DNA from 2 places in the Sphingomonas sp. MJ1 (PH-R8) genome. Region 1 is predicted to be linked to the other one. Evidence: riboswitches for the same ligand, from Rfam matches in the RefSeq annotation. Region 1 holds a riboswitch; the other holds the start of a gene.
What was found. Region 1 has a riboswitch for glycine ahead of gcvT (glycine cleavage system aminomethyltransferase GcvT). Riboswitches for the same ligand answer to the same signal wherever they lie in the genome.

Region 1 (15,575 bases):
GTCGTCGTCTCCGCCGCGATCGAGGCAGAGATCGCGACCATGGAACCCGCCGACCGCCAGGAGTTCCTGAGTGACCTGGGCCTGACCGAAACCGGCCTCGCCCGCGTGATCCGCGCCGGCTACAAGCTGCTCAACCTGCTGACCTTCTTCACGGTCGGCCCCAAGGAAGCCCGCGCCTGGACGGTGGAAGCCGGCGCCAAGGCGCCACAGGCCGCCGGCGAGATCCACACCGACTTCGAGCGCGGCTTCATCCGCGCCGAGACCATCGCATACGACGACTACATCGCCTGCAACGGCGAAGCCGGCGCGCGGGAGGCGGGCAAGCTGCGCCAGGAGGGCAAGGAATATGTCGTCCATGACGGCGACGTGATGCTGTTCCGCTTCAACGTCTGATCCTTTGCCGGTCGAAAGGCCGGCAAGGGCGCAACTGTCATATTCCTGCCGCGGACGCGCGCGAAGGGCGGGCCATGCTCAAGCCCCTCTCCGCCGCGTTCCTGGCCGTCACCTCGCTCACCGCCTGCACCCAGACCCTGCCGGCTCCGGACACGGTCGCCGGCACTGCCCCGGCGACCGCCCCTGCGGAGGCCCGCGCGCCCGTCACCATCCTCGTCTCGATCGACGGCTTCCGCCCCGATTATCTGCAGCGCGGCGTGACGCCGGTGCTCTCCCGCCTCGCCGCAAGCGGCGTGACTGGGCCGATGCACCCCTCCTTCCCCTCCAAGACCTTCCCCAATCACTGGACGCTGGTGACCGGCCTGCGGCCCGACCGGCACGGCATCGTCGCCAATCGCATGGAGGATCCCGCGGATCCCAAGAACGTCTTCACCATGGCGACGGACGATCCGAGCTGGTGGAACGGCGCCGAGCCGATCTGGGTAGCGGCCGAGAAGGCCGGCATCCGTACGGCCACCCAGTTCTGGCCCGGCTCGAACGTTCCGATCGGCGCCACGCGCGCCGCCGAATGGCCGCACAAGACGCAGGGCGGCACCCGCCCGTCCGACTGGCAGCAGTATAACGAGGCGATCAGCCCGACTCAGCGCGTCAACGGGGTGCTCGATTGGCTGCGGCGCCCTGCCGCGATCCGCCCCCGCCTGCTCACCCTCTATTTCGAAGCGGTAGACACTGCTGGCCACCGCTTTGGTCCGGACTCACGCGAAGTGAACGAGGCCGCTGCCGATGTGGACACAGCCGTCGGTGCGCTCGTCGAGGGTCTCGCCGCGATGGGCCAGCCTGCAAACCTGGTGATCGTCGCCGATCACGGCATGGCCGCTACCACCAGCGAGCGGGTCGTGGCCCTCGACAAGCTCGCCGACCCGTCGCTCTATCACGTCGTGGAGGCTGGCCCCTATGCCGCGCTGGCGCCAACGCCCGGCAAGGAAGCGGCGGTCGAAAAGGCTCTGTTGAAGCCGCACGCGCACATGGAGTGCTGGCGCAAGGGGGAGATCCCCGCCCGCTTCCACTATGGCCGCAACCCGCGCGTGCCGGCCATCCTGTGCCTCGCGGAGGACGGCTGGCAGGTGCTGCCGACCACGCCGACACAGCCCCAGGCGGGCGGTAGCCATGGCTTCGACAACATGGCGCCGGACATGACGGCGCTGTTCATCGCCAACGGTCCCGCCTTTGCGAGCGGGCGCACGCTGCCGGACTTCGATAACGTCGACGTCTACCCGCTGCTGCGCGACCTGGTCGGCCTGCCGCCCGCCCAAGGGGTCGACGGCACGGACGCGCCGTTCCGCGGCGTTCTCAAGGCGCAGTAACGCGCGCGGGCGGCGCGGGCCCCGGGTTCAGCCCGGAGCCCGCCGCCCCCTAGGGTCAGTTCGGACGCGATCCGCCCCGGCCGCTGGAACGCGGGCCGCCCGAACGGCCACCCTGCCCGCCCCAGCGCGGGCTGGAGCGGCCGCTCTGGCCACCCCAGCGCGGGCTCGATCGACCGCCGCGATCTCCCCAGCTCGGGCTCGGACGGCCGCCCGGCCGCGCGTCGCTGCCGCCCGGGCGATCCGGGCGCTGGGCACCCGCGCCGCCCTGGCCCGGACGCGAACTGGGGACCCAGGAACCAGGCCGGCCCGGCCGGACGCCGGGACGATACTCGCCGCCTTGCCCCGGGCGGACACCCGGGCGCCCGTCGCCTGGACGGCCGCCACCCGGACGGCCGGGACGCACACCAGGACGTCCGTCACCCGGACGGCCGGGACGCACGCCCGGGCGACCGTCGCCGGGGCGGAAGTCGTTCCAGTTGTTGCCCGGACGGCCATCGCCGCGCCAGTTGTGCCGGCGCTGCTCCCAATAGCGGCGCTGGCTGTCGGTCCAGCGGTGCGGGCGGCGATAGCGGTCGTAGACGTAGTAGCCGGTGCCCGGGTAATAATAGTTGCCCTGCCAACCCCAATAGGGCGAGCCGAAGCCGCTGCCGTAGTAGCCGGCGCCATAACCGTCATAATAGGGATCATAGTAACCGCCGGAACCATAGCCGACGGACACGCCGCTATAGCCATAGCCGCCGTCGCCATAGGTGCAGGCGCTGACGCCCAGGCCCGCTGCCGCGATCAGCGCGAGAGTACGGATGCGCTTCAGAAACATGGGAATTCTCCCGAATAGGAATGTCCGCATCGGTCGCAGAACGCGGTTGAACGGAGCGTGAACTATTCGGAACAACGTGGGCGATACTTGGACGGTTCCGGCGTCGTCTCCACGAGCGACGCCCACGCGCAAGTATCGCGGCCTGTCCTCCCGGACGCCGGCCCGGGAGGAGGCTGTGCGGTTACTCGGCCGCTTGCGCCGCCGGCTGCGGCGCCTTCCACCGCAGCACCGGCTTGCGGGCCGCCTGGGTCTCGTCCAGGCGACGACGCGGCGCGAAGTGCGGCGCGCCCTTCAGCGCCTGGTCGCCGGCCTTGGCGCGTTCCGCCACCGAGCGCAGCGCGCCGATGAACTGGTCGAGCGCGGCCTTCGACTCGGTTTCGGTCGGCTCGATCAGCATCGCGCCGTGGACGACCAGCGGGAAGTACATCGTCATCGGGTGATAGCCCTCGTCGATGAGCCCCTTGGCCACGTCCAGCGTCGTGAAGCCCTCGGCCAAGCCTGCGTCCGAGAACAGTGCCTCGTGCATGCACGGGCCGCTGCCGCCGAACGGCGCGTCGAGCACGTCTTCCAGCTGGCGCAGGACATAGTTGGCGTTGAGCACCGCATCGCCCGACACCTGGTAGAGGCCATCGGCGCCGTGGCTGAGAATGTAGCTCAGCGCACGGGTGAACATGCCCATCTGACCGTGGAAGGCGACCATGCGGCCGAAGCTGCCGGCATGATGCTCGCCTGCCGTCTCTTCCTCGATCAGCGCAAAGCGGTCGCCCTGCTTCTCGACGAAGGGGAGCGGGGCGAACGGCGTCAGCGCCGCCGAGAACACCACCGGCCCCGAACCCGGCCCGCCGCCGCCGTGCGGCGTCGAGAAGGTCTTGTGCAGGTTGATGTGCATCGCATCGACGCCGAGGTCGCCCGGACGCACGCGCCCGACGATCGCGTTGAAGTTGGCACCGTCGCAATAGACATAGCCGCCCGCGTCGTGGACCGCGTCGCTGATCGCGCGCATGTCGCGCTCGAACAGGCCGCAGGTATTGGGGTTGGTGATCATCACGCCCGCGACGTCCGGCCCCAGCCGCACCTTCAGCGCCTCCAGGTCGACGCGCCCCTCGGCAGTGGCGGGAATGTCCTCGACCTTGAAGCCGGCGAAGGCCGCGGTCGCCGGGTTGGTGCCGTGCGCGCTTTCGGGCACCAGGATCACCTTGCGGTGCCCTTCGCCCTTGGCCTCCAGCGCCGCACGGATCGCGAGGATGCCGCACAGCTCGCCATGCGCGCCCGCCTTGGGGCTCATCGCGACCGAGTCCATGCCCGTCAGCGTCACCAGCCAGTGCGCCAGCTGATGGATCACCTCCAGCGCGCCCTGCACCGTATCCACCGGCTGCAGCGGGTGCACGTCGGCAAAGCCCGGCAGCCGCGCCATGCGCTCGTTGAGGCGCGGGTTGTGCTTCATCGTGCACGAGCCAAGCGGAAACAGGCCCAGGTCGATGGCATAGTTCTGACGGCTCAGGCGCGTGTAGTGGCGCACCGCCTCCGGCTCCGACAGGCCCGGCAGGCCGATCGGGTCCTTGCGCTCCATGCCGCCGAGCCGCGACGGCGCCTCGGGCGCTTCGTCGAAGTCGACGCCGGTCACGTCGGCCGAGCCGATCTCGAACAGCAGCGGCTCTTCGAGCATCAGCGCGCGGTTGCCGGTGAAGGTCGCCTGGGTGGCCTCGTCGCCGCCGCCCATCTCGGGGCGCCAGCCGCTCTGGTTGATCGTCATGCCAGCACCTCTTCGAGCTCGGTTGCGAGCGTCTCGATATCTTCTGCGGTCACCGTCTCGGTCACCGCCACCACCAGGCCGTTCGCAAGCTCCGCCTCGCCCGGATAGAGCCGGCCGAGCGACACGCCCGCGAGCACGCCGCGGTCGGCCAACGTCCGGACGACCGGCCGTGCTTCCTTCGACAGCTTCAGCGTGAACTCGTTGAAGAAGCTGGTGTTGACCAGCTCGATGCCCGGCACCTTCGCCAGCCGGTCGGCCGCCGCCACGGCGCGGGCGTGGTTGCTCGCGGCGAGCTGGCGCAGGCCCTTTTCGCCCAAGAGGGTCATGTGGATCGAGAAGGCGAGCGCGCACAGCCCCGAGTTGGTGCAGATGTTCGACGTCGCCTTTTCGCGACGGATGTGCTGCTCGCGGGTCGACAGCGTCAGCACGAAGCCGCGCTTGCCCTCGGCATCCACGGTCTCGCCGCAGAGACGCCCCGGCATCTGGCGGACCAGCTTGTCCGAGCAGGCGAACAGGCCGACGTACGGCCCGCCGAACTGCAGGCCGACGCCCAGCGACTGGCCTTCGCCGACGACGATGTCGGCGCCCAGCTCGCCCGGCGAGGCGATCGCGCCGAGCGCCACCGGCTCGGTCACCACCGCGATCAGCAGCGCCTTGTTGGCGTGCGCCGCCTCGGCGATCGGGCGCAGGTCCGGAATGCGGCCGAGGATGTCGGGATACTGGACGACCACGCACGACGTATCCCCGTCGATCGCGGCGATCAGCGCCTCGGCATCGGTGTCGGCGGTGAGCGTCGGCGCGGAGGTCTCCAGCACGTCGCCGGTGAACTTCGCCATGGTGTTGGCGACCGAGACGTAATGCGGGTGCAGCCCCGACGAGAGGATCGCCTTGCCGCGGCGGGTGACCCGGCGCGCCATGGTGATCGCTTCCCAGCAGGCGGTCGAGCCGTCGTACATCGACGCGTTCGCCACGTCGCAGCCAAACAGCTGTGCGACCTGCGTCTGGAACTCGAACAGCATCTGCAGCGTGCCCTGCGCGATTTCCGGCTGATAGGGCGTGTAGGCGGTGAGATACTCGCCGCGCTGGATCAGATGGTCGACGCTCGCCGGCACATGGTGGCGATAGGCGCCGCAGCCGAGAAAGAACGGCGCCGTGCCGGCGGCGAGGTTCTTGGCGGCAAGCGCCGACAGGTGGCGCTCGACGGCGAGTTCGCTGGCGTGGTTGGAAAGGCCGGGCACGGGGCCGTCGAGGCGCGCGGCCTCCGGCACATCGGCAAACAGCGCGTCGACGGAGGACGCGCCCACCGCGGCGAGCATCGCCTCACGGTCAGGCTGGGTCAGGGGCAGGTAGCGCATGGCAATCCTTCGGGACGGGAGCCCGGCTGGCCAAGACCTTTGCAAAGCGCTGTCTCGTGCTCCTGCGAAGGCAGGAGCCCAGGGTTTCAAGCGCCGCGAGCCGTTGCTCTGCTTGGCCCTGGATCCCTGCCTGCGCAGGGATACGGGAGTGTCTGGACGCCTGTCGCGCCTCTTGCAAAGGTCCGGCGACCACCGGTTTCTCATGCGGCGGGCTCACTCCACAAGAGCCACGCCCGCCGCCCGAGATGCCAGCCTAAAGCTGGCGGACTTGGGGTTTAGAGCTTGGCGACGAACGCCGCGTACTTGTCCGCGTCCATCAGCCCTTCGAGCTCGGATGGGTCGGACAGGGTCAGGCGGAAGAACCAGCCGTCGCCTTCCGGATCCTCGTTGACGAGGGCCGGGCTCGCCTCGAGCTCGGCATTGCCCTCGACCACGGTGCCCGATGCCGGCGTGTAGACGTCGGAAGCGGCCTTGACCGATTCGACCACCGCGGCCTCGTCACCCTTGGTCAGCTCGCGGCCTTCCTCGGGGACTTCGACGAACACGACGTCGCCCAGCTGGCTCTGGGCATATTCGGTGATGCCGACGGTCGCGACGTCGCCGTCGACTTCGACCCACTCATGTTCTTCGGTGAAATAACGGCTCATCGACGGCGCTCCTTAGCGGACGTAACGGTGGGAAATGAACGGCATCGGCACGACCTCGGCGGTATGGGCCTTGCCGCGCTGGGACAGGGTGATCTCGGTGCCGGGCACCGCGAGCGCGGCGGGCACATAGGCCATGGCGATCGGCGCGCCGACGCTGGGGGCAAAGCCGCCCGAGGTCACGCGGCCGATGGTCTTGCCGGTCTGGTCGACGACGGTCGCGCCCTCGCGCACCGGCTGGCGCCCGTCGACGCGCAGGCCGACGCGCTTGGTCGCGGGACCCTCGGCACGCTCGGCCAGGATGCGCTCGGCACCGGGGAAGCCCCCTTCCTCGCGGCGGCGCTTCGACAGCGCAAAGCCCAGGTCGGCGGCGACCGGCGTGGTCTCTTCGTCCAGGTCGTGGCCGTAGAGCGGCAGCCCGGCCTCCAGGCGCAGCGAGTCGCGCGCGCCGAGACCGATCGGCTGCACCTCCGCCTGGGCAGTGAGCGCGTCGGCGAACGCCTCGACAGACTCGGCGGGCAGCGAGATTTCGCAGCCGTCCTCGCCGGTGTAGCCCGACCGGCTGATCCACAGCGCATGGCCCTGCCACTCGAACGCACCCGCGGTCATGAAGCGCAGCGCGTCGACGCCCGGCACCAGCCGCGCCAACGTCGCGACCGCCTCCGGGCCCTGCAGCGCGAGCAGCGTGCGCTCTTCGAGGTGGTTGATGGTGATGGAGTCGGCCAGCGCCTCGCGCAGGTGGCCGAGGTCCTCGTATTTGGTGGCGCCGTTCACGACCATGTAAAAGGCCTCGCCCGCCGGTGCGGGTTCGCCTGCCGCGCCGAACGGATGCGTTTCGGGCAGGCGCGTCACCATCAGGTCGTCGAGGATGCCGCCATTGTCGGCGAGCAGCAGCGAATAGCGCATGCGGTTGGGTGCCAGCACCTGGAGGTCGCCCGGCAGCAGCGCTTCCAGCGCCTGGGCCACGCCCTCGCCCGTGAACAGCAGCTGGCCCATGTGGCTGACGTCGAACAGGCCGGCGTGGCTACGGGTCCACAGGTGCTCGGCCATGATGCCTTCATACTGTACCGGCATCTCGTACCCGGCGAAGGGCACCATGCGACCGCCCTTGGCGCGATGCCAGGCGTCGAGCGGCAGCAGCGAGGGCGCGATCGGCTCGAAGCCGTCCGCATCGGAAGAGGAAATCGGGTCGCTCATTCGCGCAGTCTCCGGCAGGTCTGGCACGACGCAGACACAGGCCTCCCCGCATCCCCGCCGCCCCCTCTGTCACGGAACCTGAGAGCTTTCGCGCAGCGATTGTGCGCTTACCCCTTCGGTGGCGCCGAAATCACGGCGCGCTTTCCAGAGTGTCGTTGGCGCGCGCGGTCCCTTTAGCCTGAGAGATTCCGGGGCGGTTGCTCCTTCGGCGGCCGCATGCGGCCTGCAAGGCCGGCGGCGCTCTCCCGCGCGTGCCCATGGCCGTTCCCGGCCATCGACGCGCCCGCTCTGGCTTGGCCGCGGAGCCGAGTCAATCGGCCTCGCGACGGACGCTTCGTTTAAAAGCCCCGTTGGCACTCAGCCCCCACCGTTTGTCTCGAGTAGGGATCGAGCTTGTCGAGAGCCCGTATCGAGAGAGCCCCGCCCGGCGGTCTCTCGACACGCCGTCTCGACAAGCTCGACGGCTGCTCGAGATGAACGGACAAGGGGGAGGGGCGCCTCCCCCTCGATGCAAAACTCAGCGCGTGGCGTTGTAGCGCAGCTGGTCCTGGGTGAGCTGGAAGCCGACCAGCGCCTCGAACGAGGCGTTGAGCACGGCCTGGCGCACTTCCGGCGTCGACAGCGGGTCGACCGCGGCATCCTCTGCGCCGGCCTTGCGCGGGCGGGTGATCTGCTGGCGGATTTCGTCCGGCAGCGTCGCCGCCGAGCGCTGCACGACCGCGGTCGCGCTGCCGGTCGCCTGGGCGCGCGCCTCGCCGGGGGCAAAGTCGAGCACGGCGTGGTTGATGCGCTTGGCCACCACCTGCGATCCGCCGCGCACCACCGTCAGGAAGTACGGCAGGTCGACCTGGCGGGCGCCATCGCTGCGGGTGCGGCGCGCCTGGATGTCGAAGGTGACGGTGGAGACGATGTCCTCGCCCGTCTCGTTGCAGGTGGCGCGCACGTTGGTGATCGTCGCGGTCACGTCGATCGCGCTCGCCAGCTGGCTGCCGGCCGGATCGAACAGGGTGATGTCGCCGGTGCCGGCGGGCACGCCTGCCGCCGGACAGGCGGAGCGGACCGTGGTGATGCCGACGCCACGGGTCACGTCGATCTCGCCTTTACGGCTGCACCCCGCGAGGGCGAGGAGCGCGACAGCGGAAACAGCGAGCGTTCGGACGATCACAGGGAGATACACCTTTCACGACGAACGGGCCGTCGCATGCAGCGCCGACCCGGACCGCCGCCAGCATAGGAAGCGCCTTTCAAGCACGCAAGCAATCGCGTAGATGCGCGGGGGATGACCGATTTCGCCACAGCGCCGTCGCCCAAGCCCGTCCTCGAGCTGCTGATCGCCGCCCCGCGCGGCTTCTGCGCCGGCGTCGACCGCGCGATCCGCATCGTCGAGCTCGCGATCGAGAAGCACGGCGCTCCCGTCTATGTCCGCCACGAGATCGTCCATAACAAGTTCGTGGTCGACAGCCTGCGCGCGAAGGGTGCGGTGTTCGTCGAGGAACTGGACGAGGTTCCACCAGGCGTCCCGGTGGTGTTCTCCGCGCATGGTGTGCCGAAGTCGGTGCCGGCCGAGGCGGAGGACCGCGGCCTGGAATATCTCGACGCGACCTGCCCGCTGGTGTCCAAGGTCCATCGCCAGGCCGAGCGGCTGGTGACTACCGGCCACCACATCCTCTTCGTCGGCCACGCCGGCCACCCGGAAGTGATCGGCACCTTCGGTCAGGTGCCCGAGGGTCAAATGACGCTGATCGAGACGGTGGCCGATGCCGAGGCGGTGATGCCGACCAATCCCGAGCACCTCGCCTTTCTCACCCAGACCACGCTGTCGGTGGACGACACCGCCGACATCATGGCGACGCTGCAGCGCCGCTTCCCGGCGATCGTCGCGCCCAAGGCGGACGACATCTGCTACGCGACGTCCAATCGCCAGGCGGCGGTGAAGGCGATCGCCTCGTCGGTCGACCTGGTGCTGGTGATCGGCGCGCCCAATTCGTCCAACTCGCTGCGCCTTGTCGAGGTCGCGGAGCGCGAGGGCACGCCGTCGCACCTGATCCAGCGCGGGTCCGAGATCGACTTCGCCTGGCTGGAAGGCGTCGGCACCTTGGGCCTCACCGCTGGCGCCTCGGCGCCCGAGATGCTGGTGCGCGAAGTGGTCGACCGCCTGTCCGAGCGCTTCGAAATCCGCGAGCGCGAGGTCGAGATGACGCGCGAGACGCTGACCTTCAAGCTGCCCCGCGGCCTCGAACCCGTCGCCGCCTGACCGGTGGCCGTCTATACGCAGGTTTCGGCGGAGGCGCTCGGCGCCTTCCTTGCCCGCTATGACGTGGGCGCGCTGGTCTCCGCCAAGGGGATCGCCGAAGGGGTCGAGAACTCCAACTATCTGGTCGACACCACGCAAGGGCGCTTCATCCTGACGCTCTACGAGAAGCGCGTGGATGCGGGCGACCTGCCCTTTTTCTTCGCGATGATCGACCGGCTGGCCGACGCCGGCAACCCGGTACCCCGCGCACTGCCCGATCGCACGGGCACGGTGATCCAGACGCTGGAAGGGCGCCCGGCCTGCCTGATCGAGTTCCTGTCCGGCGTCTCGCTCAGCCAGCCCACCCCGGCACAGGCCCGCGCCGGGGGCGCTGCGATGGCGCGCATGCATGCGGCGCTCACCGACTTTGCCCCGACCCGCCCCAACTCCATGGGGGTGGAGGCCTGGCCGCAGCTGTTCGAGCAATGCGCGTCCGGGCTCGACAGCATCCAGCCGGGCCTGCGGGATCGGGTGGGCAGCGCGCTTGGCCGCATCCTCGCCGCCTGGCCGCACCAGCTGCCGACCGGCGCGATCCATGCGGACCTGTTTCCCGACAATGTGCTGATGCTGGGCGACGAAGTCACCGGCCTCATCGACTTCTACTTCGCCTGCACCGACGTGCGCGCCTACGATCTCGCCGTGATGCACTCCGCGTGGAGCTTCGACGGCACCGGCACGCCGCTCGACCCCGCCGTCGGACGCGCTTTGCTGGCGGGATATGAAGCCGGCTTCGGTCTCTCGGCCGAGGAACGTGCGGCGCTGCCCGTGCTGGCGGAGGGGGCGTGCATCCGCTTCCTGCTGACGCGCGCCTGGGACTGGATCAACACCCCCGCCGATGCGCTGGTGACGCGCAAGGACCCGCTCGCCTATCTGCGGCGGCTCGATTGGTACAAGAACAACAGGAACGCGTTTGCATGACCGAACTGACCTCCGTCGAAATCTTCACCGACGGCGCGTGCAAGGGCAATCCCGGCCGCGGCGGCTGGGGCGTGGTGATCCGCTCGGGCGAGCACGAGCGCGAGATGTCGGGCGGCGAGGCGCATACCACCAACAACCGCATGGAACTGATGGCCGCGATCGAGGGGCTGAACGCGCTCAAGCGGCCGTGCCAGGTGACGCTGTCGACCGACAGCCGCTACGTGATGGACGGGCTCACCAAGTGGATCCACGGCTGGCAGAAGAACGGCTGGAAGACCGCCGATCGCAAGCCGGTGAAGAATGCCGAACTCTGGCAGGCGCTGCTCGCCGCCGCCAAGCCGCACCAGATCAAGTGGGTCTGGGTGAAGGGCCACGCCGGCCATCCGGAGAACGAGCGCGCCGACAAGCTTGCGAGTGACGCCGCAATGGCGGTGGGCAGCCGGAGCGCCGCCGCCTGAGGCGTCAGCCGAAGCGTTCCGGGCGGTAGAGAGCGGCGTCCACGCCCGCCGGCACGGTCCCCCGCCCCAGCAGCGCCGCGCACAGAGCGGCGCCCGCGGGCGCGGTCTGGATGCCGAACCCTCCCTGCCCGGCGCACCAGAACAGCCCCTCCACCCGCGGGTCCCAGCCATAGACCGGCAGCCGGTCCGGCGCGAAGCTGCGCAAGCCCGCCCAGCGCCGCTCGACCGCCTCGACCCGCCAGTCGACCACGCGCTGCATGCGATCGATCGCGAGCGCCACGTCGATCTCCTCCGCCGCGACGTCGCCCGGCTCGGCCGGCGTCTCGTCATGCGGCGTCAGCCACACCCGCCGGCCGGGCTCGGGCTTGAAGTAGAAACCACCTGCCGCGTCCATCACCACCGGCAGGGAAGGCGGTGCAGGCGGATCGACGCGGAGCTGCACCATGGTGCGGCGATAGGGCTGGATGCCGACCGGCCGCGCACCCGCGAGCGCCGCCACCCGGTCCGCCCAGGCGCCGGCCGCGTTGACGAGCACGTCGACCTCCACCACCCCGCCATCGCCCAGCCGAAGCCGCCAGCTTCCCGCCTCGCGCCGCGCCTCCACCAGCATCGCGTCGCAACGCAGGGTGGCGCCCAGCCGGCGCGCGCGGGCGAGAAACGCCCCGTGCAAGCGCGCTACGTCGATGTCCGCGCAGCTCGGCATCCACAGGCCCTGCCATTCGCCTCTCAGGCCCGGCACCCGCCCCGCCGCGTCCTCGCGCATCATCGCGATCCCCGATCCGGCGAACCGCGCCTCGAACGCGTCCAGTGCCGCCGGCTGCGCCGCCGGCGCGATCATCAATTCGCCCCGCTCTGCCAGGAACGGCTCGCCGCCGAACTCCGGCGGGGGCTGGTGGAGGAACGGCCCCGACGCGCTGGTGAGCGGCTGCACCCCCGGCCCGCCATAGGTCTCGGACCAGAACGCCGCCGAGCGGCCCGTGGCGTGAAAGCCCGGATGCGCCTCCGCCTCCAGCAGCACGACCGAGTCGCTACCGGCGATGCTCGCGGCAAGGCTGGCGCCGGCCATGCCTGCGCCGACGATGGCGACCCGGCGGGTCACGCCGGTACCAGCACTTCGGCCAGGAAGCGGTCGATCTCGCCGATCGCGCGATCGCGGATCGCATCGCTCTCGCGCAGCAGCTCGTGGCGGGCCTCCGGTCCGAACCGGACCAGGGTTCCCCGCTTGAGCCGCGCCGCCACCGCCAGCGCCGCTTTCGAATCGACCAGCGCATCCCCCTCCGCCACCAGCAGCTGGACCGGTACGTCCAGCGTGGCGAGCGCAGGGCTCGCGTTCAACGTGCGGGTCGACCGGAACGCCTCCAGCACCCACGCCCAGCTCGGCGGCCCGGTGCGGTGGGCCGGGTTCGCCTCCATCCACCAGAGCTCGTCCTCATAGCGCGCCCGGTCGGAGGTGAGCAGCGTCTGGCGTGCGGCGCGGGTGAAGGGTCGCTCATTGGCGCGCCATGCCCGGCGGCTGCTGCGGCCGAGCCCGGCCAGCAGCCGCGCCGCCCGCTCACCGAAACGCGGGCCCACCGGCGACTTCAGCCCCAGCATCGGCGCGACCAGCACTGCGGCATCCGCCGTCACCCGGCCCTCTGCCAGGGCGCGCAGCACCAGGTACCCACCCATCGAGTGGCCGACCATCACGTGCGGTCCCGCCCGCTCTTCCCGCCAGGCGGCGGCAAAGGCCGCGAGGTCGTCGACATAGGTGTCGAACGAATCGATGTGGCCGCAATGGGGGTCGTCGGTCAGCCGGCCCGATCCGCCCTGCCCGCGCCAGTCGAAGCTCGTGATCGACCAGCCGCACGCACGCCAGTGGGCGAAGCTCTCCAGATATTTCTCGAATATGTCGCCGCGCCCAACCTGGAACAGCATGGCGCCGCGCTGGCGGGCACCCTCTGCCGCCGGCCAGTCGAACCGGCGATGCACCCACCCGTCGGGTGCATGCCATCGGGTAATCCGCGCCGCGGCGGGAATCGCGCGGCGATACAGGGCGTGGGCAGCCATGCCCCCGGTTACGGTTTCGTAAGCGGCTGCGTCTAGGCCCTTGGACGATGCCGCTGTCCCTTGCCTCGTTTCTGCTGCTCGCGCTGGTGGTCCTTCTGCTGTCCGCAGGCATCGAGGACGTCCGCACGCGCGAGATCGCGAACTGGAAGAATGCGCTGATCGCGCTGCTCGCACCAGGGTGGTGGATGGCGAGCGGGCTCAGCCTGTGGCCGGGCGTCGCGATCCAGCTGGCGGTGGCGGTGGCGGTCTTCGGCCTGTTCGTCGGGGCTTTCTGGCTCGGGCAGATGGGTGGCGGCGACGTGAAGCTGATCGGCGCGCTGGCGCTGTGGCTGCCGCCGCAGCCGCTGCTGTGGATGCTGGTGGTGATGTCGCTGCTGGGCGGCGCCCTCACCCTGCTGATGGTCGCCGACAAGCTGTTGAGAAAAAAGAAACAACTTCCTGAGATACCCTATGGGGTTGCGATTGCGCTGGCGGCGCTCCTCGTGATCCGCGAACCCATTCTTAACCAGTTCCGGTGACTGCCTAATGCCGCAACATCGCTGCCCAGGGACGGAAAGGTCTCGACGTCATGGATTCTCGTAAAGTCCTGCTGCTGGTAGGCGCATTGTTCGTGGCGGCCATTACGGCCTTCATGGCGCGCAGCCTGATGCAGGGCGCATCGACCCCTACCGCCACCGCAGCCGGCGAACCGACGGTGGTCGCAGGCCCCAAGGTGCTGGTCGCCAAGCGCGCGCTCCCGGTGGGCACGATCATCGATGCCGGTGCGCTCGCCTTTCAGCCGTGGCCGCAGGACCTCGTCACCGATGCCTATTACACCGAAGGGTCGCCGGACGCGACGAAGCTGGTCGGAACCGTGGTCCGCTATCCGATTCCCGCCGGCCAGCCGATCACGCAGGGCGCGCTGGTGAAGCCGGGCGACCGCGGCTTCCTGGCGGCGGCGCTTGGCCCGGGCATGCGGGCGGTGACGGTGCCGGTTTCCGCGCAGGGAGCGGTCGGAGGCTTCGTCTTCCCGGGCGACCGCGTCGACCTGATCCTGACCCAGAACATCGAGGGTGGCGGCGACGGCCCGCCGCTGAAGGCGTCGGAGACGATGCTGCGCAACCTGCGCGTGCTCGCCACCGACCAGCGGACCGACAAGCAGGTCGATGAAAAGGGGAACACGGTCGTCAACACCTTCTCGACCGTGACGCTTGAGGCGACCCCGCGCATCGCTGAAAAGATCTCCGTGGCTCAGGCCGTGGGCCAGATCTCCCTTTCGCTCCGCTCGCTGGCCGACAGCGGCACCGAACTCGAGGAAGCGATCGCAAGCGGCGAAGACGCCGGTCTTCCCGACAGCGACGATCCCAACGCGGAACGGGCCGCCCTCGCGCGCCTCGCCGCGCGTCCGGTCGAGGGTGGCAGCACCGTGTCGACCGGCGCGGACGTCTCGCGCTTCCAGCGCAGCTCGGTGCCCGGCAAGCCCCAGAACACGGACCGGGCGCCACCGGCGGTCTTCCCGACCATGCCGGGTGCCGCCGGCAGCGCCATGGCCGTCACCGGGCCGAGCGTCCGCATCGCGCGTGGCAGCGCGGTTTCCGTTGTCCCGGTCGGGGGGAGGAACTGACATGCGTATCCAGGCAAGGCTGCTGGGCACGCCGCTCGCACTGATCGCCGCCCTGGCGACCGGAATGGGCGCGCCCGCCCCGCTCGCCGCACAGACGGCCGCACCCTCGCCGCCGGTGGTTCAGATGAACTCCGGCCGGGGCCAGCTGATCAACCTGCCTGCGGGCATGACGGACGTGTTCGTCGCCGACGATCGTATCGCCGACGTGCAGGTCCGCTCGGCCCGGCAGCTCTATGTGTTCGGCAAGTCCCCGGGCGAGACCACCGTCCACGCCGTCTCCCGCAGTGGGGCGACCGTCTATGCGGCGACCGTCCGCGTGGGGAACAACATCACGACGCTCGGTGAGATGCTCGCGCTCGCCATGCCCGAGGCGCAGATCGTCGCCACGCCCATGAACAACATGGTGCTGCTGACCGGCACCGTCCGCTCCCCCGAGGACGTGGCAGAGGCGCAGTCCCTGGCGCAGGCATTCGTGGGCGAGAACACGCGCGTGCTCAGCCGGTTGAAGACGGCCACGCCGTTGCAGGTGAACTTGCAGGTCCGCATCGCCGAGGTCAGCCGCAGCTACGTCAAGAACATCGGCGTCAACCTCACCTCGCGCGACAGCACGGGCGGGTTCCTGTTCAACATCGGCCAGGGTCGCCAGGGCACCATCGAGACCCTGCCCTCCGGAGGGACCGGCTTCACCGCTCCCGGCGTTCCCGAGATCGGGACCACGATCGGCGCTGCCGGTC
Region 2 (15,575 bases), on a different contig from region 1:
CTTTCTGTGTGCCGCCTGCTGGCGGACTGGCAAAGCTGACGCCACTCAGCAAGGGTGACCATATTGGCCGTCAAACTGCCAACCCTTCCCATCCACCGCCGCGACGGCGATCGACACGACGATCGATTGCAGAAGCAGGAAGAGGTGACCGGCATCGCCGCCAGCTGGCACGATCGCGGCGCCGCGAAGATGAAGACGGTCGCGGTCGGCATGGCGGACTGCGACCGCAAGCTGTCCCGCACTCATGCCAACGAAGCAGACGCCCGGCGGCCGAGAGCACCGTCAGAAATCGCTGCGATGCTTAGTTGGACCGTCTCTACGCTCCCCGTCCGCTCGATCTCTATCAAGCGATGACCACGTCGCTGAGCGAGGCTGCCGTCACCAAAGTCGAAGCAGTCCAACGCGCAGCTGCGGAATGCCGTCGAAGCGAGCACCACAAGGACAAAGAAGTGAATGTGAAGAGTTGGCTGGGGCGGCAGGATTCGAACCTGCGAATGCCGGTACCAAAAACCGGTGCCTTACCGCTTGGCGACGCCCCAACAGCCGCGGGGCCTTATACCGGCCCCGGGCGCTGTGGAAAGGGGCTTATGCGTCGATCCGCTCGAGCCAGCCGTACGGATCTTCGGTGCGGCCGCGCTGCAGGTTCACCAACGTGTCGCGCAGCGCGATCGTACGCTCGCCCGGGCCGCCGTTGCCGATCGAGAAGCTGCCCTGCGGCGAGGATACCTTGCCGATCGGGGTCACAACCGCCGCGGTGCCGCAGGCGAATGCTTCGCGAAGCCGGCCGCTGAGCGCATCTGCCTCCCACTGGTCGATTCCATAGCGTTCCTCGCGCACGGTGATCCCCTGGTCGCGCGCGATCCGCAGGATCGAATCGCGGGTGATGCCGGGCAGGATCGTTCCGGTCAGCGGCGGGGTCAGCATGCTGCCATCGTCGAATACGAAGAAGATGTTCATGCCGCCCAGTTCCTCGACCCAGCGCCGCTCGGCTGCATCGAGGAAGACAACCTGGTCGCAGCCCTGACGGATCGCCTCCGCCTGCGCCACCAGGCTGCCCGCATAGTTGCCGCCGCACTTCGCATCGCCGGTGCCGCCCGGCGCTGCGCGCGTATATTCCTGGGAGACCCACAGCGACACGCTCGGCGCGCCACCCTTGAAATAGGCACCGACCGAAGAGGCGAGCACAATGTAGAGGTACTCGGCCGAGGGCTTCACGCCCAGGAACACCTCGCTCGCGAACATGAACGGGCGCAGGTAGAGCGCCCCGCCCTCGCCGTCGGGAATCCAGTCACGCTCGACCAGCGAGAGCTCCCGGCAGGACGCGAGGAACAGCTTCTCCGGCAGCTCCGGCATCGCCATGCGGCGCGCCGAACGACGGAAGCGCTTTGCATTCTCTTCCGGACGGAAAAGGCCGACGCCGCCGTCTTCGAGCCGGTACGCCTTCAGCCCCTCGAAGATTTCCTGGGCATAGTGGAGCACCGCCGCTGCGGGGTCCATCTGCACGGGGCCGCGCGCGATGATTTGCATGTCGTGCCAGCCCTTCTCGTCGGACCAGCGTGCAATCGCCATGTGATCAGTGAACACGCGACCGAAGCCCGGGCTCACCAGCTTGTCCGCACGCTCGCTGGCCGGGAGCGGCGAGGCGTTCGGTGTAAGAGGAAAGCGCGTTTCGGACTGGTCGATCATGATCTGCTCCGCAATCGGACGGCGCGGTGCCGTTCCGGCTTGCCGTGGCCTAAGCCCACTGGCAGAACAGGTCAACATGACTGTCCCAAATCGTGCAGCCTCGGCCCAGTTCCTCCGCGAGACGGAAATCCGCCGCGGCTTCGAGCTGCTTTATTTCGGGCATTCCAATCTGACCCGCGTGACCGACGCCGAGCTCGAAGCGCACAAGCTCGGCCGGGCGCATTACCGGGCCCTCTACTTCATTGCCCGCAAGCCCAGCCTGTCGGTGAGCGAACTGCTGCGGCTGTTGGCGATCACGAAGCAGTCGCTGGGGCGCGTGCTGGGCGAGCTTTCCGAACGCGGACTGGTGGAAAGCCGAAGCGACGATCGCGACGCGCGCAGGCGGCTGCTGAAGCTGACGCCGGAAGGCGCTGCGCTGGAGAGCCGCTTGTATCAGCTCGTGCGGGAGCGGCTGGCGAAAGCCTATCAGACGGCCGGACCGGAGGCGGTCGCAGGGTTCTGGACGGTGCTCGAAAGCCTCATCCCGGACAGCGACCGTCCGATGATCCGGGCACTCGGCGAGCGCTGATCAGCCGCGCGCGGCGGCCGCCATCTCGGCATTGCGCCGAGCCGATGCGGCCAGCGTCTCCGCCATCAGACGACGCAGGACATCCTCGCGGTCGAGCACGTTGAGGCCCTCGCGGGTGGAGCCGCCCGGGCTCGCGACCCGGTCGGCCAGGGTCGCGGGCGAAGCGTCCGTCCCGCTGGCCAACGCTCCTGCGCCTTCGACGGTCGCGATCGCCAAGCGTCGCGCCTGGTCCTCCGGAAGGCCGAGCGCCGCGCCCGCCGCGCCCATCGCGTCGATGAAGCGAAAAACGAAGCCGGGGCCGCATCCCGACAGCGCGGTCACCGCATCGAAGAGCCCCTCCTCGCCGATCCATTCGACGGTGCCGAGCGGCGCCATCAGCGCCGTCGCCGCACCGCGTAGCCTCTCATCGGTGCTATCGCTGTGCAACGCCACCACACCCTTGCCGATCGACACCGGCAGGTTCGGCATCGCGCGCACGATGGCATCCGCCTGGAATCGCGCCCCAAGCGCTGCATTCTCCACGCCTGCCAGGATCGAGAGCAGAAGCTTGGGGCGAAGCTGCGCAACCGCCGTCTGCGCGATGATGTCGAGCTGCTGCGGCTTCACCCCCAGCATCATGGTCGCTGGTGCGGGCGCGTCGGCAGGCACCTCCGTCAGCACGCGAATGCCGTCGATCGGCAGCGTGCCGTTGCGATTGATGACGGTGACGTCAGCCGCAGACACGTGGCCGGTGTCCAGCCAACGGCGCAGCATCGCTCCGGCCATGTTGCCACATCCGACCAGCCAGATCGGTCCGGCGAGCGGTTGGGTCACGCCTCGCCCCGCGTCTCGATCATCGAGGCGGCGATTGCCTCTCGCGGAGACTTGCCGCCCCACAATACGAACTGGAACACCGGGTAGAAGCGCTCGCACTCGTCGATCGCGGTATCGACCAGAACCTCGGCCTGCTCCAGCGAGAGCGCCGCTTCCTCGACATCGATCATCGCTGCATGGCGGAACAGCAGGATGCCGCTCGAAGACCACAATTCGAAGTGGCCGATCCACAGCTGCTCGTTGATCAGGCCGATCGCCTCATAGATGGTCGCGCGTCGGTCGTCCGCGACGCGCACGTCCGGGAAGGCCAGGAACTGGAGCACGCCGTCGTCCGCGCGCCAGATCGCACGCAGCTCGAACTCGGTCCAGCTGCCCTTGACCTTGGCGACGATCTCATCCTCGTCGCGCTGGTGCGACCAGCCGTGCGCGGCGAAGTAGCGCTCCAACATATCGATCGGAGCGGCAGCGTCGCGATCATCCTCGGCTTCGTCGAGCATCAGGTCCTTTCCGGGTGGGCAGTCGTCATGGTTCGGAAATGCCAAGCGGCGCGCACCGACACAAGGTCGACGCGCGCCGCTTGGTCCAGAAAGCTGGGGAAAACCCGTTAGCCGATGCTGTCGCCCGCAAGCGGTTCGGCCGCCGTGGGGGCCGTGCTTCCGGCAGCCAGCTTCGCCTCCAGGGCTTCCAGTCGTGCCTTCAGGCCATCTGCCTCGTCCCGCGCGGCAACGGCCATCGCCTTCACGACCTCGAACTCGTCGCGGCTGACGAAGTCGAGTCCGCCGACGAATTCACGCACCCGCTCGCGCGCTGCGCTTTCGCCCTCACGCGCCATGCCAGCCAGCGTGCCGGCAGCACCGTTCACGAACTTGGCGAAATCGTCGAAGATCCGGTTTTCGGATTGCATGTGTCAGGTCCTTCCCGCGTCTAGATCGCCATTTGGGCAGACGAGGTCGCGGGCACAAGGGTTTCGGCACCCGGATTACGCCGATCGATCTCCCAGGTGAGCGCCGTCGCCAGGATCAGCCACCCGACATAGGGCACGAAAAGCAACGCCGCACGCGGGCGGATCCGAGCGAACAACCAGGCCGTAAGCGCCACCAGAACAAGCAGCACCAGGATCAGCGCCAGGGCCGCGGACACGCGATGCGCTCCGAAGAACAGCGGCATCCAGGCGAGGTTGAGCACCAGTTGCACGACAAAGGCGCTGACCGCGATCCCACGGCCGCGCGCGCCTCGCGCGTCGAGCACCATCGCCAAGGCGACGCCCAGCAGCACGTAGATCAGCGTCCAGGCAACCGGGAAGGCCCAGTCCGGCGGCGTGAACCAAGGCTTCGCCAAGGTGGCGTACCAGGCGTTCTGGGATCCCGCGGGAACCAGGCTGCCGGCGGCCAGGCCCAGGAGGAGGACGAGCGGCACGGTCACGATCGCCCACCGCAGGAAGCCCGCACGCAGTTGCGCTCTGGAAGCGATCTCGTTCACGCGCTCAATCCTGTTCATCCGGTCGCGTTGTCTGCGGTGCGGCCGGGTGCAATGCAAGCCGGGGCCGGCACTCAGAGCCTGTCCCTATTCGGGACCGCCGCCCTCATCGGGAGCATGAGCTGCGATGAGGAACTCAACGTTGCCTTCGGGACCGGTGATGGGGCTCTGCGTCACGCCCTCCACCTGCCAGCCGCGACCGGTGAGCCAGTTCGCCACCTCGTCGCACACCCGCGCGTGCACGGCGGGATCGCGGACGACGCCGCCCTTGCCCACCTCCGCGCGCCCGGCCTCGAACTGCGGCTTCACCAGCGCGAGCAGCCGCGCGCCGGGCTTCGCGAACCCCATCGGCACATCGAGCACCTTGGCGAGCGCGATGAAGCTCGCGTCGCAGACGATCAGGTCCACCCGCTCCGGCACATGCGCCTCGGTGAGGAGCCGCGCGCTCGTCTGCTCGTGCACGATGACCCTGGGGTCCTGGCGAAGCTTCCAGGCGAGCTGGTTGGTGCCGCTGTCGACGGCATAGACGCGCGCCGCCCCGCGGGTCAGGAGCACGTCGGTGAAGCCGCCCGTGGACGAGCCGACGTCGATCGCAACCGCGCCATCGACCGTCCAGCCGAAGTGATCGAGGCCATGGGCGAGCTTGACGCCGCCGCGGGAAACCCAGGGATGGTCGCGCCCGCGCACGTCCAGCACGGCATCGTCCGCCAGTTGCTGCCCCGGCTTGTCGATCTTGCGATCGCCGACGAACACCAGGCCGGCCATCACCAAAGCCTGCGCCCGCGTACGGCTCTCGGCAAGGCCTCGGTCGACGAGCAACTGGTCGGCACGGATCTTGGGCATGGCGGCCGCATGGACCGGAACGGCCCCCGCAGGCAAGCCGTCAGCAGGCGACGACGTTCACTGCCAGGCCGCCCAGGCTCGTCTCCTTGTACTCGGATCGCATGTGGTCGCCGGTCTGCCGCATCGTCTCGATCACCGCGTCCAGCGGCACGATATGGCTGCCGTCGCCATGCAGCGCCAGATAGGCGGCGTTGACCGCCTTCACCGCGCCCATGGTGTTGCGCTCGATGCAGGGCACCTGCACCAGGCCACCGATCGGGTCGCAGGTCAGGCCAAGGTTGTGCTCCATGCCGATCTCGGCCGCGTTCTCGATCTGCTGGTTCGTGCCGCCGAGCACCGCCGCAAGCCCCGCTGCCGCCATCGAACAGGCGACGCCCACCTCCCCCTGGCACCCCATCTCGGCAGCCGAGATCGAAGCGCGCTTCTTGTACAGGAAGCCGATGGCTGCCGCGGTGGCTAGCAGTACCCGCGAGCCCTCCGGCGTCGCTCCTTCCACGAACCGCTCGTAATATTGGAGCACTGCCGGGATGACGCCCGCCGCCCCGTTCGTGGGCGCGGTAACCACCCGCCCGCCGGCCGCATTCTCCTCGTTGACGGCGAGCGCCCACAGGCTGATCCATTCCATCACCGACGCGGGCGCCGCTTGATCGCTGCGCGCAGCCAGCGTCGTGTGCAGTGCCTTGGCACGACGGCGGACGTTCAGGCCCCCCGGCAGCACGCCGTCGGTCGCACAGCCCCGTTCGATGGACGCGAGCATCGCCGCCCGCACGGCATCCAGAAAGGCATCGGTTTCCTCGCGGCTGCGCCAGGCGCACTCGTTGCGGCGGACGATCTCAGCGATCGAAAGGCCGGTCGCCTCGCCCAGCTCGAGCAACTCGGCACCAGAGGCGAATGGATGCGCGACCGCGGCATTGGCGATGTGCAACCCGGCGCCCGCCTCCACCACCACGCCGCCGCCGATCGAGAAATAGGTCTGGGTGCGTTCGCCCCCGTCCGCATTCCAGGCGGTGAAGCGCACCGCATTGGGATGCCCGGGCAGGAATTCGTGCGAGAAGACGATGTCGTCCGCGCCGAACGCGATCGGCACCCGGCCGCCAAGCTGCAATCGGCCGCGTTCGCGCACCGCCCGCAGGATCTCCGGTACTCCGTCGGGATCCACGGTATCGGGCAGATGCCCGGCAAGCCCGAGCACGACGGCGCTGTCGGTCGCGTGGCCGCGTCCCGTCAGCGACAGCGAACCGAACAGCTCGCAGCGGACGCGAACCGGCTGCAGCGCCTCCAGCGCCGCCTCCGCAAACCCATGGGCCGCCCGCATCGGCCCCACGGTGTGGGAGCTCGACGGCCCGATGCCGATCGTGAACAATTCGGTGACGCTGATCGCGCGGCGCGCGTCGGCGCGGCTGTTCTGGGAAGGATCGTCCGGCATGATGAACTCCCCGCCTTCCGGCGGTTGCATGCCCCCTCTGTCCTTCCTGCCTGAGAATGCTATCCCGTCGGCGGACGCCAGCGCGCCTCTCTCCAGATGTTGATGACGACCGGTCCTTCTGCCTGAAAGTTTCCGGGGCGGTTGCTCCTTCGGCGCCGGGCTGGTGCCCGATCTCTCCCATGTCGTCGCCCGCGTGCTGCCGCTTGCGCCGGGCAGGTGTCAAGCCGGATCGGGGTCACTTCACGATGATGGGAATGCCCGCCACGGTCATGTGCACCCGGTCGACCACCGCGGCGACGCGCTGGTTGATGGTGCCGGCAAGATCGCGGAACGCCCTGGCGAGCGCGTTGTCGGGCACGATGCCGAGCCCGACCTCATTGGCGACGAGGAGCACCTGCCCCCGCGCGCGCTCCAGTGCCGCCAGCAACTGCGCCAGCCGCTCCTCGGCATCCTCCTGGCCGAGCAGCAAGTTGGAAGCCCACAGCGTCAGACAGTCGACCAGCACCACGGCATCCTCGTCATCCGCGGCCGCGATCGCGCCGGCCAAGTCGACCGACGCCTCGACGGTCGTCCACCGGCTGTCGCGATCGGCCTGGTGCCGCCGGATCCGATCGGTCATCTCGTCGTCGAACGCCTGGGCAGTCGCGATGAAGACCAGCCGACCACCCGATGCCTCGGCCAGCCTTTGTGCGTAGCGGCTCTTGCCCGAACGGGCGCCGCCCAGCACCAGCATCGTGCGTCCCGATCGATCGATGCTCATCCTTGCCCCTTGCCTGTTGCTCCGCCAATGCGGATGGAGGCTGCCGCACCCCAAGTCGAGGCTCCGCATTGCGCGCATTGATGTTCCACGGCGGCTGCCTCGAAGAGGCGACGCACTGCTTTCCCGATGCGCCGCAGCCATGGCTCGATCTCTCCACCGGGATCAACCCCGTCGCATGGACCCCGGCGATCGCGCCCGACATCGACCTCGCTCGGCTACCTTCGGAGCGATCGCGCGCGGCACTGGAAGCGGCCGCCGCAGCCGCTTTCGGGGCACAGCATCTGGCGATCACCGCACTGCCGGGCACCGAATTGGGGCTGCGGCTGCTCGGCGGCCTCGGGTTGCCGTCCCCGCACCGCCACGGTGCGCCCGGCTACCGGACCCACGCGGATGTCCTCGCGTGCAGCGCATCGATCCGGATCGATGCGCTTGGGGCAGTCGGCGACGGCACCTTGCTCCTGGCGAACCCGAACAACCCGGACGGCCGCGTGCGCGCGCCCGAACAGATGCTGGAGCTCGGCCGTCGCATTGCTCGCGCAGGTGGCGTGCTGGTGATCGACGAGGCCTTCGCCGACGCGAATCCAGAGGTAAGCGTGCTCCCGCATCTGACGCCAAACGATCGGGTGCTCGTCTTCCGGTCGTTCGGGAAGTTCTTCGGCTTGGCCGGCGTCCGCCTGGGCTTCGCCTGTGGTGCGGCGGATCTGGTGGCGGCGTTGCGCGATCGGCTGGGAAGCTGGCCGGTCTCCGCCCACGCGATCGCGCTCGGCACTGCCGCCTATGGCGATGCCGACTGGATCGCCGACGCCCGCAAGCAGTTGGCCGAGCGCTGCGCGGCTCTGGATGCTGTGCTGCGTCGTCATCACCTTGAGCCGCAGGGCGCAAGTCCGCTATTCCGTCTGATCGAGGACGCAGGGGCGCAGGCGATCTTCACCGACTTGGCGCGCCAAGGCATCCTGACCCGGCCATTCGAATATGCGCCCGAGTGGCTGCGCATCGGCCTTCCAGCAGATGCGGCGGCGCTGGCGCGGCTCGATCGGGCGCTCTCCCATCGCTGAGCCGATCGCCCTGCTCGCGCTCGCGATCGATGCCGCCGTCGGGTGGCCCGAACGGCTCTACGCCCGCGTCGGCCACCCGGTCGGCGGCTTCGCGCGCCTGATCGGTGCGTGCGAGGCGCGCTGGAACGTTCCGGACCGGTTGGAGTGGAGCCGCCGCACCGCCGGGGTTCTCACGGTCATGCTCCTGATCGCCGCGGCAGCGGGTGGCGCCTGGCTCCTCGAACGAACGGCCCGCGACCTGCTGGGTCCCTATGGCTGGATCGGCGTGGCGCTGTTGGCGGCACCCGGCCTGGCACAGCGAAGCCTGGACGATCACGTCCGGCCGGTCGCAGCGGCCCTGCTGGCCGGCGACCTGCCCGGGGCGCGTACTGCAGTCTCCCGCATCGTCGGCAGGGACACTGCCGCGCTCGATGAAGCCGGCGTCGCGCGCGCCGGCATCGAAAGCCTTGCCGAGAGCTTCTGCGACGGCATCGCCGCGCCGCTCTTCTGGCTTCTGCTGCTGGGACTGCCGGGGCTTTGGGCCTACAAGGCGCTCAACACTGCGGACAGCCTGATCGGCCATCGCGAGCCGCGCTGGCGTGCCTTCGGCTGGGCCTCGGCGCGGACCGACGACCTGGCCAATATCCTGCCGGCCCGATTGGGTGGTGCCCTCCTCTGCCTTGCTGGCGCCGGCGGGTGGCGGACGATGCTGCGCGACGCCCGCCGTCATGCGTCCCCCAATGCCGGTTGGACGGAAGCGGCGATGGCCGGCGCTCTTCGCGTCCGGCTGGCCGGGCCGATCGCTTATGACCGCGTGACGGCGGACAAGCCGTGGATCGGCGGCGAATATCGAGACCCGACTTCAAAAGACCTTCTCAGAGCGCTCCGCGTCTATCGTCGCGCCTGTCTCTTTCTCTGGGTGATTGCAGGAGCCATTGCATGGGTGCCGTGATGTTGCAGGGGACCGGCTCCGACGTCGGCAAGTCAGTGCTGGTCGCGGGCCTCTGCCGGGCGCTCGCCAATCGCGGCCTGCGCGTGCGTCCGTTCAAGCCGCAGAACATGTCGAACAACGCCGCGGTCACGGCGGATGGCGGCGAGATCGGCCGTGCCCAGGCCACCCAGGCCCTGGCTGCGCGGGTGCGACCCAGCGTCGACATGAACCCCGTGCTGCTGAAACCCCAGGGGGACCGTACCTCGCAACTGGTAGTGCGGGGACAGGTGCGCGGCATTCTTCGGGCTGCGCAATGGCGCCAGGGTCGCGAGGGCCTGCTCGACGAGGTGCTGGCGAGCTATCGGCGGTTACGGGCCGAAGCGGACATCGTCGTGATCGAGGGCGCCGGCTCGCCTGCCGAAATCAACCTCCGCGCCGGCGACATCGCCAACATGGGCTTCGCGCGCGCGGCGGGGGTGCCGGTGGTGCTGGTCGGCGACATCGACCGGGGCGGCGTGATCGCCTCGCTGGTCGGCACGCGCGCGGTGATCGATCAGGCAGACGCCGCGATGATCCACGGCTTTCTGGTCAACAAGTTTCGCGGAGACCCGACCCTGTTCTCCGATGGCTACGAAGCGATCGCGGAACGGACGGGGTGGCGCGGCTTCGGCGTGGTGCCGTGGCTCACGGATGCCGCCAGGCTGCCGAGCGAGGATGCGGTCGTGCTCCAGCAATCCCAGGCACCGAGAGCGGATCGCGTGCTGGTTGCATGCCCGATCACCGCCCACATCGCCAACTTCGACGACCTCGATCCGCTCCGGCTCGAGCCCGACGTGGAACTGGTGATGGTCCCGCCCGGCAAGCCGATCCCGGCAGAGGCGGCGCTGACCGTCCTTGCCGGCTCCAAGGCGACGATCGCCGATCTCCGCTTCGTCCGGGCGCAAGGGTGGGACATCGACATACGGGCGCATCATCGACGCGGGCGCCCGGTGCTGGGCCTGTGTGGCGGATACCAGATGCTCGGACTCAGCATCGCCGATCCGGAGGGGCTCGAGGGTCCTGCGGAGAGGGTCGAAGGGCTCGGGCTGCTGGCAGTCGACACGGTGCTCGGCGGCGACAAGAACCTGGCAGAGGTCCGCGGTACGGCCAATGGCGCGGCGTTCGAGGGCTATGAAATCCATCTCGGCCGGACATCGGGGCCCGACACGGCACGCCCCGCGGTGCGCTTCGAAGACGGCCGGACGGACGGCGCGGTGAGTGCGGACGGGCTGGTGACCGGAAGCTATGTGCATGGTCTGCTGGGGCTGGCCGCGCAACGGCGCGCGTGGCTCGCGCGGATCGGCGTGGCAGGCAGCGGCCCGGACCACAGCATTTCCGTCGACCGCGCGCTCGACAGTATCGCGGCGGAGCTGGAGCAGCATGTTGACCTCGACGCGCTGATCGCGCTGTCAGCGCTGACAGATTGCGACTAGCGCCACCAGCAATCCGGTCTCCACCAGCTCGATTCCTGCACCATGGGCGTCGCCGGTGATCCCGCCCAGGCGTCGCCGGAACCAGGCCGCAGCAGCCGCGATCAGCAGCGGCGCGACGATCAGGGAAGGCACTGCGACGCATGCGGCCGCCAACACGGCCGCCCAGCCCCAAAGATCGCGCGCGCGGACCGCCGAGGCCACGGTTGCGCCCAGCCCAGCCGGCTTGAGCGGCGGGAGCCAGCGTGCCCAGGCGAGCGGGCCGATGCGAGCGGCAAACGGCACCAGCACGACCGGAAGCCATCCGACGCCCGCCGCGCCATGAAGCAGCACCAGCTTGGCCAGCAGCTGCAACACGATCGCCACCACGCCGAAGCTTCCGACATGGGGATCGGCCATGACCGCGATCAGACGACTACGATCGCCGTGCGCGGCACCCACGCCGTCAGCAACATCGGAAAGGCCGTCGAGATGCAGCGCGCCCGTCACCCCCACCCAGCAGGCGAGCGCCGCAAGCGCGCCGACCCATGGGTCGGCGAGGCTCCCGAGCCATCCCGCACCGGCAACGAGCGCCCCCACCACCAACCCCACAAGCGGGTAGCAGCGGATCGCGGCCGCAAACGCCTCGGGACCGGCGGACCCCGACGGAACCGGCAGGCGAGTGAGAAAGCCGAACGCGAGCAGCAGCCCCTTCATGGACGCAAGGCCAGGATTTGCGCCGCGGGCGGCTCGCCGCGCCAGAGGCGTAGCGAGAGCACACAGGCATAAGGCAGATCAAAGGCCCAACTCTGACGCCGGTCGAAGCCGCAGGTCGCTACCAGAGCCGCCCGCATGGCGCCCGCGTGAGTAACGATCAGGCTGCCGTCCTCGACCTCTTCCAGGGCTCGGGCGACGCGCGCGAGGAGCGTCGACCAGCGCTCGCCACCGGGAGGCGGCGCGCCATCCGGATCGTCCCAGAACTCGCGGAGAGCCGCAGCGTCCACCTCTTCCGGGCTCCGTCCGTCCCAATGTCCGAAATCGAGTTCCCGCCAACGGCCATCAAGGCGCAGCGGTACCTGGTGATCCGTGGCGATCGCCCTGGCGCAGTCCGACGAGCGGCGCAGATCGGACGCGACCACCTGTCGGATGGCCAACCCGGTCGCAGCCGAACGGCATGCCCGCACCCCGTCGGGGAGTACTGCACAATCCGTGCTGCCGAGAAGCCGGCCGGCAAGCGCCGGCTCGCCGTGGCGCATCAGGTGAAGATCGATCGGCGCCGTCACGCCTCGGAAACGCCTGCCTCGGCAAAGCTCGCCATCTGGTCGTGGGTCGCGATCGCGGCGCGCACCACGCCCGCTGCAACCGCAGCACCGCTCCCCTCCCCCAGTCGCATCCCCAAGAAGAGGATCGGGGTGAGCCCGAGCCGGTCGAGCAGCCGCGCATGACCGGGCTCGGCCGAGCAATGTCCGGCGAGGCAATGCCCGACGATGTCCGGGTTGGTTGCCGCAAGCGGCGCTACGCCGGAACAGCAGATGAAGCCGTCCAGCAGCACGGGAACGCCTGCCTGCCGTGCCGCAAGCACCGCGCCGGCGATAGCGACGATCTCCCGTCCGCCGAGGCGTCGGAGGATGTCAAAGGCACTCGATGCCGCCTTCGCGTGACGGGTCAGGGCCGCGTCCACCGCTGCGACCTTTGCGTCGAATGCACTACCGTGGACGCCGGTACCCGGCCCCACCCAATCCCGCGCGCCGCCGCCGAAGCTCGCTGCCGCCAATGCGGCCGCCGCCGTCGAGTTGCCGATGCCCATCTCGCCCAGCACGAGCAGGTCGAGATCCGGCTCGACCACCGCGGCGCCCACATTGAGCGCCGCGAGGCACTCCTCGGCCGACATGGCGGGCGCTTCGACGAAGTCCTCCGTCGGGCGGTCGAGCTCGATCGGGACGACGACCAGTTCCAGCCCGGCGGCTCGGGCCAGTGCGTTGATGGCGGCGCCTCCGGCTTCAAAGTTGGCGACCATCTGCGCCGTAACCTCGGACGGAAAGGCACTCACCCCCCGCGCCGCCACGCCATGGTTGCCCGCGAAGATCGCCACCCGCCCCCGGTCGATCCGTGGGCGCTCGCGTCCCTGCCACGCGGCGAGAAACAGCGCGATCTCCTCCAGCCTGCCCAGGGATCCGGGTGGCTTGGTGAGGACGTCCTGGCGGGCGGCAGCAGCATCGCGCGCTGCCGCATCGATGCTCCGAAGACTTCCTAACGCCGCTTCGAACGCTGCGGCCGAAGCGTAGAAGCCGCTCATGCCACCACGAAGCCAGCGGGTGGCATGCGCGTGAGGAAGTGCCCCTTCACACCTTCCGGCCAGTCGCGATAGGGCACCTGGCCGCCGTCGCTGTCGGCATACAGGACCGCATAGTCTAGGATCGCACGTGCCGCACCCTCGTCCGGTGTGAAGCGCCCGAGCACGTAGCCGACCTTCTCCGGCGCGCGCAGATGCACCGTGCAGGAATCCCCGCAGGCGAACAAGCAGGGCATTTCCTCGACGGCCACGGCCCCATAGGCAGGGTCGCTCGCCTGCACGGCCCGCAGTGCCTCGACTAGGCGGGCACCGCTTCGCTTGCCGCTGTCGCCGGCCTGTCCCTCACCGGGCACGCGGCAGGTGTTGCACGCGACGATCGCCGGCCCGGTCGCCGCTGGCCTCAGGATCATGCGAGCGCACGCTCCGTCCGCACGGGCGGCACGCCGAGGCTGATGAGCAGACGGTGGAGAACCAGCAAGCCTGCGAGCACGGCCGCGTTGCGCGCGAGTTGGCGCAGCAGCACGTCCGGAGCGAAAGCCGCGGTCCCGCCATCCAGCACCACGGTGCCGAGAAGAATTATCACCTTGAAGGCGACGAAGGACGCGACGAAGCTCAGGCCGAGCCGGGTGAGGAACCCCGCCCCCGATCGCGCGGCAGCCCAGTGGGCTGCGATGGCGCCCGCGACGGCCGCGAGCCCCATCACCCCACCCCAGCCGAGGCTGTTGGCGGCCAGAGGGTAATCAAGCCAGCAGAAGCCGACGAGCTGGCTCGCCGCCCATGCGAGCAGCGCGAGCGACACCCCGTCCTTCGCCCGCATGTGCACCGCAGCCAGGGCGGCAAGCGCCGGGAATGGCGTCGCGCACTTGAACACCAGGGTGGTCGCCACGCTCGCCACGGTGAGCAGCAGGATCCAGAGCGCCGATGCGGCTTGGGAAGAACGGGGTGTCGTCATCGATCATTTCCCTCAGAAGCGGCCGCGCAGACCTGCATAGACGCTGCGGCCGAGCGTGCCGTACCGGTAGACGGTGGCATAGTCCTCGTCGAACAGGTTCTCCACCCGCGCGAAGAGCCGCACCTTCGGGCTCAGCGGGACCTCGCCCCGAACGTCGACCAGCGTATAGTCGTCCAGTCGCGTCGTGTTGGCCGCATTGTCGTAGCTCTTGCCGGCCCAGCGCAGCGCAGCGCCCAGGGACGCACCACTCGGCAGGCTGTAGGTTGCGGACGCATTTGCCGTGTGGCGGGGACGCCGCGGCAACCAGTTGCCATAGGCGCTGCCGGTCGAGCGATTCTCGGCCTCGGTCCAGCTATAGTTGGCGTCGGCCGTCACCCGCGAACCCAGGCGGGCAGCGATGGTCGCTTCCACTCCGCGGGCAAACGCGCGGGCGATGTTGTCATAATAGCCCCAGCGCGCGATGTCGGTGCCGGGGATGACGCAGAGCGGGTCCGGTGTGGCACCGCAGCCGATATATTCGACCAGGTCGCGGGTCCGGCGCTCGAAATAGGTCGCCGAAAGCGTCACCGCCCGGTCGAGCAGGCGCTGCTCGACCCCCGCCTCCCAGCTCCGCGCGCGCTCGGGGTTGAGGGCCTGGTTCCCGTATTCGGAGAACAGCTGGTAAAGCGTGGGCGCCTTGAAGCCTTCGGAGTAGCTGGCGCGAACCACGGTGCCCCACGGGAGTGCCCAGGCACCGCCCCCGGCGAACAGCGTCTTGCTGCCGTAGCGGTTGTGGTCGTCCTGCCGCAGCCCCGCAGTCAGGGTGAGGCCGTCGACCACCACGCCGTTGACCTGGCCAAACACACCGGTGAGTTCGGCCTTGCCGCGCGCCGGCTCCGGCACCGGGTCCGACAAGGCGCCGGAAGGCGAAACGGAGCGAAAGCGCGACTTCTCGTTCTCGATCCCGAACACGGCGTTCCACCCGGTCGCGATCGCGAGGCTGCCCTGATACTCGAGGCGCTCGTTCCGGCCTGCCGCGTCGAAAGTCTTGGGCCGCTCGCGCGCCGGATCATAGTTGTCGCGGTTGGTGTCGGTATAGCCGTAGCCGAAGCGGTTGCGCAGACGGCCCCCCAGAAGGTCGACGTTCAGGCCCGCATATCCCACGAACTCGCGGTTGCGCGAATACTCCAGGCTGTCGCCGGCGAACCCGTCGATCTCCACGCGACCATTAGCGTAATAGCCCCGCACCTCGGCGCTGACGCCGGTCGCCAGCTCGAGCCGGGCGCGGCCCTGCGCGCTTTGGTTCGTATAGCCGTCCGCCTCGCGGCCACCGAAGTCCGGCGCTACTGCCGAGACACCATCGGTG

Region 2: it holds a riboswitch for glycine, as region 1 does, so the genes downstream of both, VPH46_RS00875 (L-serine ammonia-lyase) here and gcvT (glycine cleavage system aminomethyltransferase GcvT) in region 1, are expected to answer to the same signal.

Annotation. Positions count from the first base shown of each region.
Region 1 is NZ_JBBEFX010000015.1:1,045-16,619, forward strand. It holds gene ychF (redox-regulated ATPase YchF) at 1-393, shown strand, start outside; gene VPH46_RS12500 (ectonucleotide pyrophosphatase/phosphodiesterase) at 468-1,757, shown strand; gene VPH46_RS12505 (hypothetical protein) at 1,813-2,574, opposite strand; gene gcvPB (aminomethyl-transferring glycine dehydrogenase subunit GcvPB) at 2,756-4,327, opposite strand; gene gcvPA (aminomethyl-transferring glycine dehydrogenase subunit GcvPA) at 4,324-5,682, opposite strand; gene gcvH (glycine cleavage system protein GcvH) at 5,958-6,329, opposite strand; gene gcvT (glycine cleavage system aminomethyltransferase GcvT) at 6,342-7,523, opposite strand; glycine riboswitch at 7,679-7,781, opposite strand; gene VPH46_RS12530 (hypothetical protein) at 8,041-8,688, opposite strand; gene ispH (4-hydroxy-3-methylbut-2-enyl diphosphate reductase) at 8,803-9,777, shown strand; gene thrB (homoserine kinase) at 9,781-10,734, shown strand; gene rnhA (ribonuclease HI) at 10,731-11,192, shown strand; gene VPH46_RS12550 (NAD(P)/FAD-dependent oxidoreductase) at 11,197-12,291, opposite strand; gene VPH46_RS12555 (alpha/beta fold hydrolase) at 12,288-13,238, opposite strand; gene VPH46_RS12560 (A24 family peptidase) at 13,286-13,756, shown strand; gene cpaB (Flp pilus assembly protein CpaB) at 13,807-14,841, shown strand; gene VPH46_RS12570 (type II and III secretion system protein family protein) at 14,843-15,575, shown strand, end outside.
Region 2 is NZ_JBBEFX010000001.1:170,521-186,095, reverse strand. It holds gene VPH46_RS00920 (hypothetical protein) at 55-354, shown strand; tRNA gene VPH46_RS00915 (tRNA-Gln) at 465-539, opposite strand; gene VPH46_RS00910 (branched-chain amino acid aminotransferase) at 586-1,686, opposite strand; gene VPH46_RS00905 (MarR family winged helix-turn-helix transcriptional regulator) at 1,763-2,254, shown strand; gene proC (pyrroline-5-carboxylate reductase) at 2,255-3,067, opposite strand; gene VPH46_RS00895 (YbjN domain-containing protein) at 3,064-3,564, opposite strand; gene VPH46_RS00890 (accessory factor UbiK family protein) at 3,672-3,971, opposite strand; gene VPH46_RS00885 (TspO/MBR family protein) at 3,992-4,546, opposite strand; gene VPH46_RS00880 (TlyA family RNA methyltransferase) at 4,631-5,386, opposite strand; gene VPH46_RS00875 (L-serine ammonia-lyase) at 5,427-6,812, opposite strand; glycine riboswitch at 6,913-7,003, opposite strand; gene cobU (bifunctional adenosylcobinamide kinase/adenosylcobinamide-phosphate guanylyltransferase) at 7,048-7,572, opposite strand; gene VPH46_RS00865 (aminotransferase class I/II-fold pyridoxal phosphate-dependent enzyme) at 7,641-8,627, shown strand; gene cbiB (adenosylcobinamide-phosphate synthase CbiB) at 8,581-9,558, shown strand; gene VPH46_RS00855 (cobyric acid synthase) at 9,546-11,009, shown strand; gene cobS (adenosylcobinamide-GDP ribazoletransferase) at 10,986-11,702, opposite strand; gene VPH46_RS00845 (histidine phosphatase family protein) at 11,699-12,268, opposite strand; gene cobT (nicotinate-nucleotide--dimethylbenzimidazole phosphoribosyltransferase) at 12,265-13,281, opposite strand; gene VPH46_RS00835 (DUF1636 domain-containing protein) at 13,278-13,685, opposite strand; gene VPH46_RS00830 (hypothetical protein) at 13,685-14,230, opposite strand; gene VPH46_RS00825 (TonB-dependent receptor plug domain-containing protein) at 14,243-15,575, opposite strand, start outside.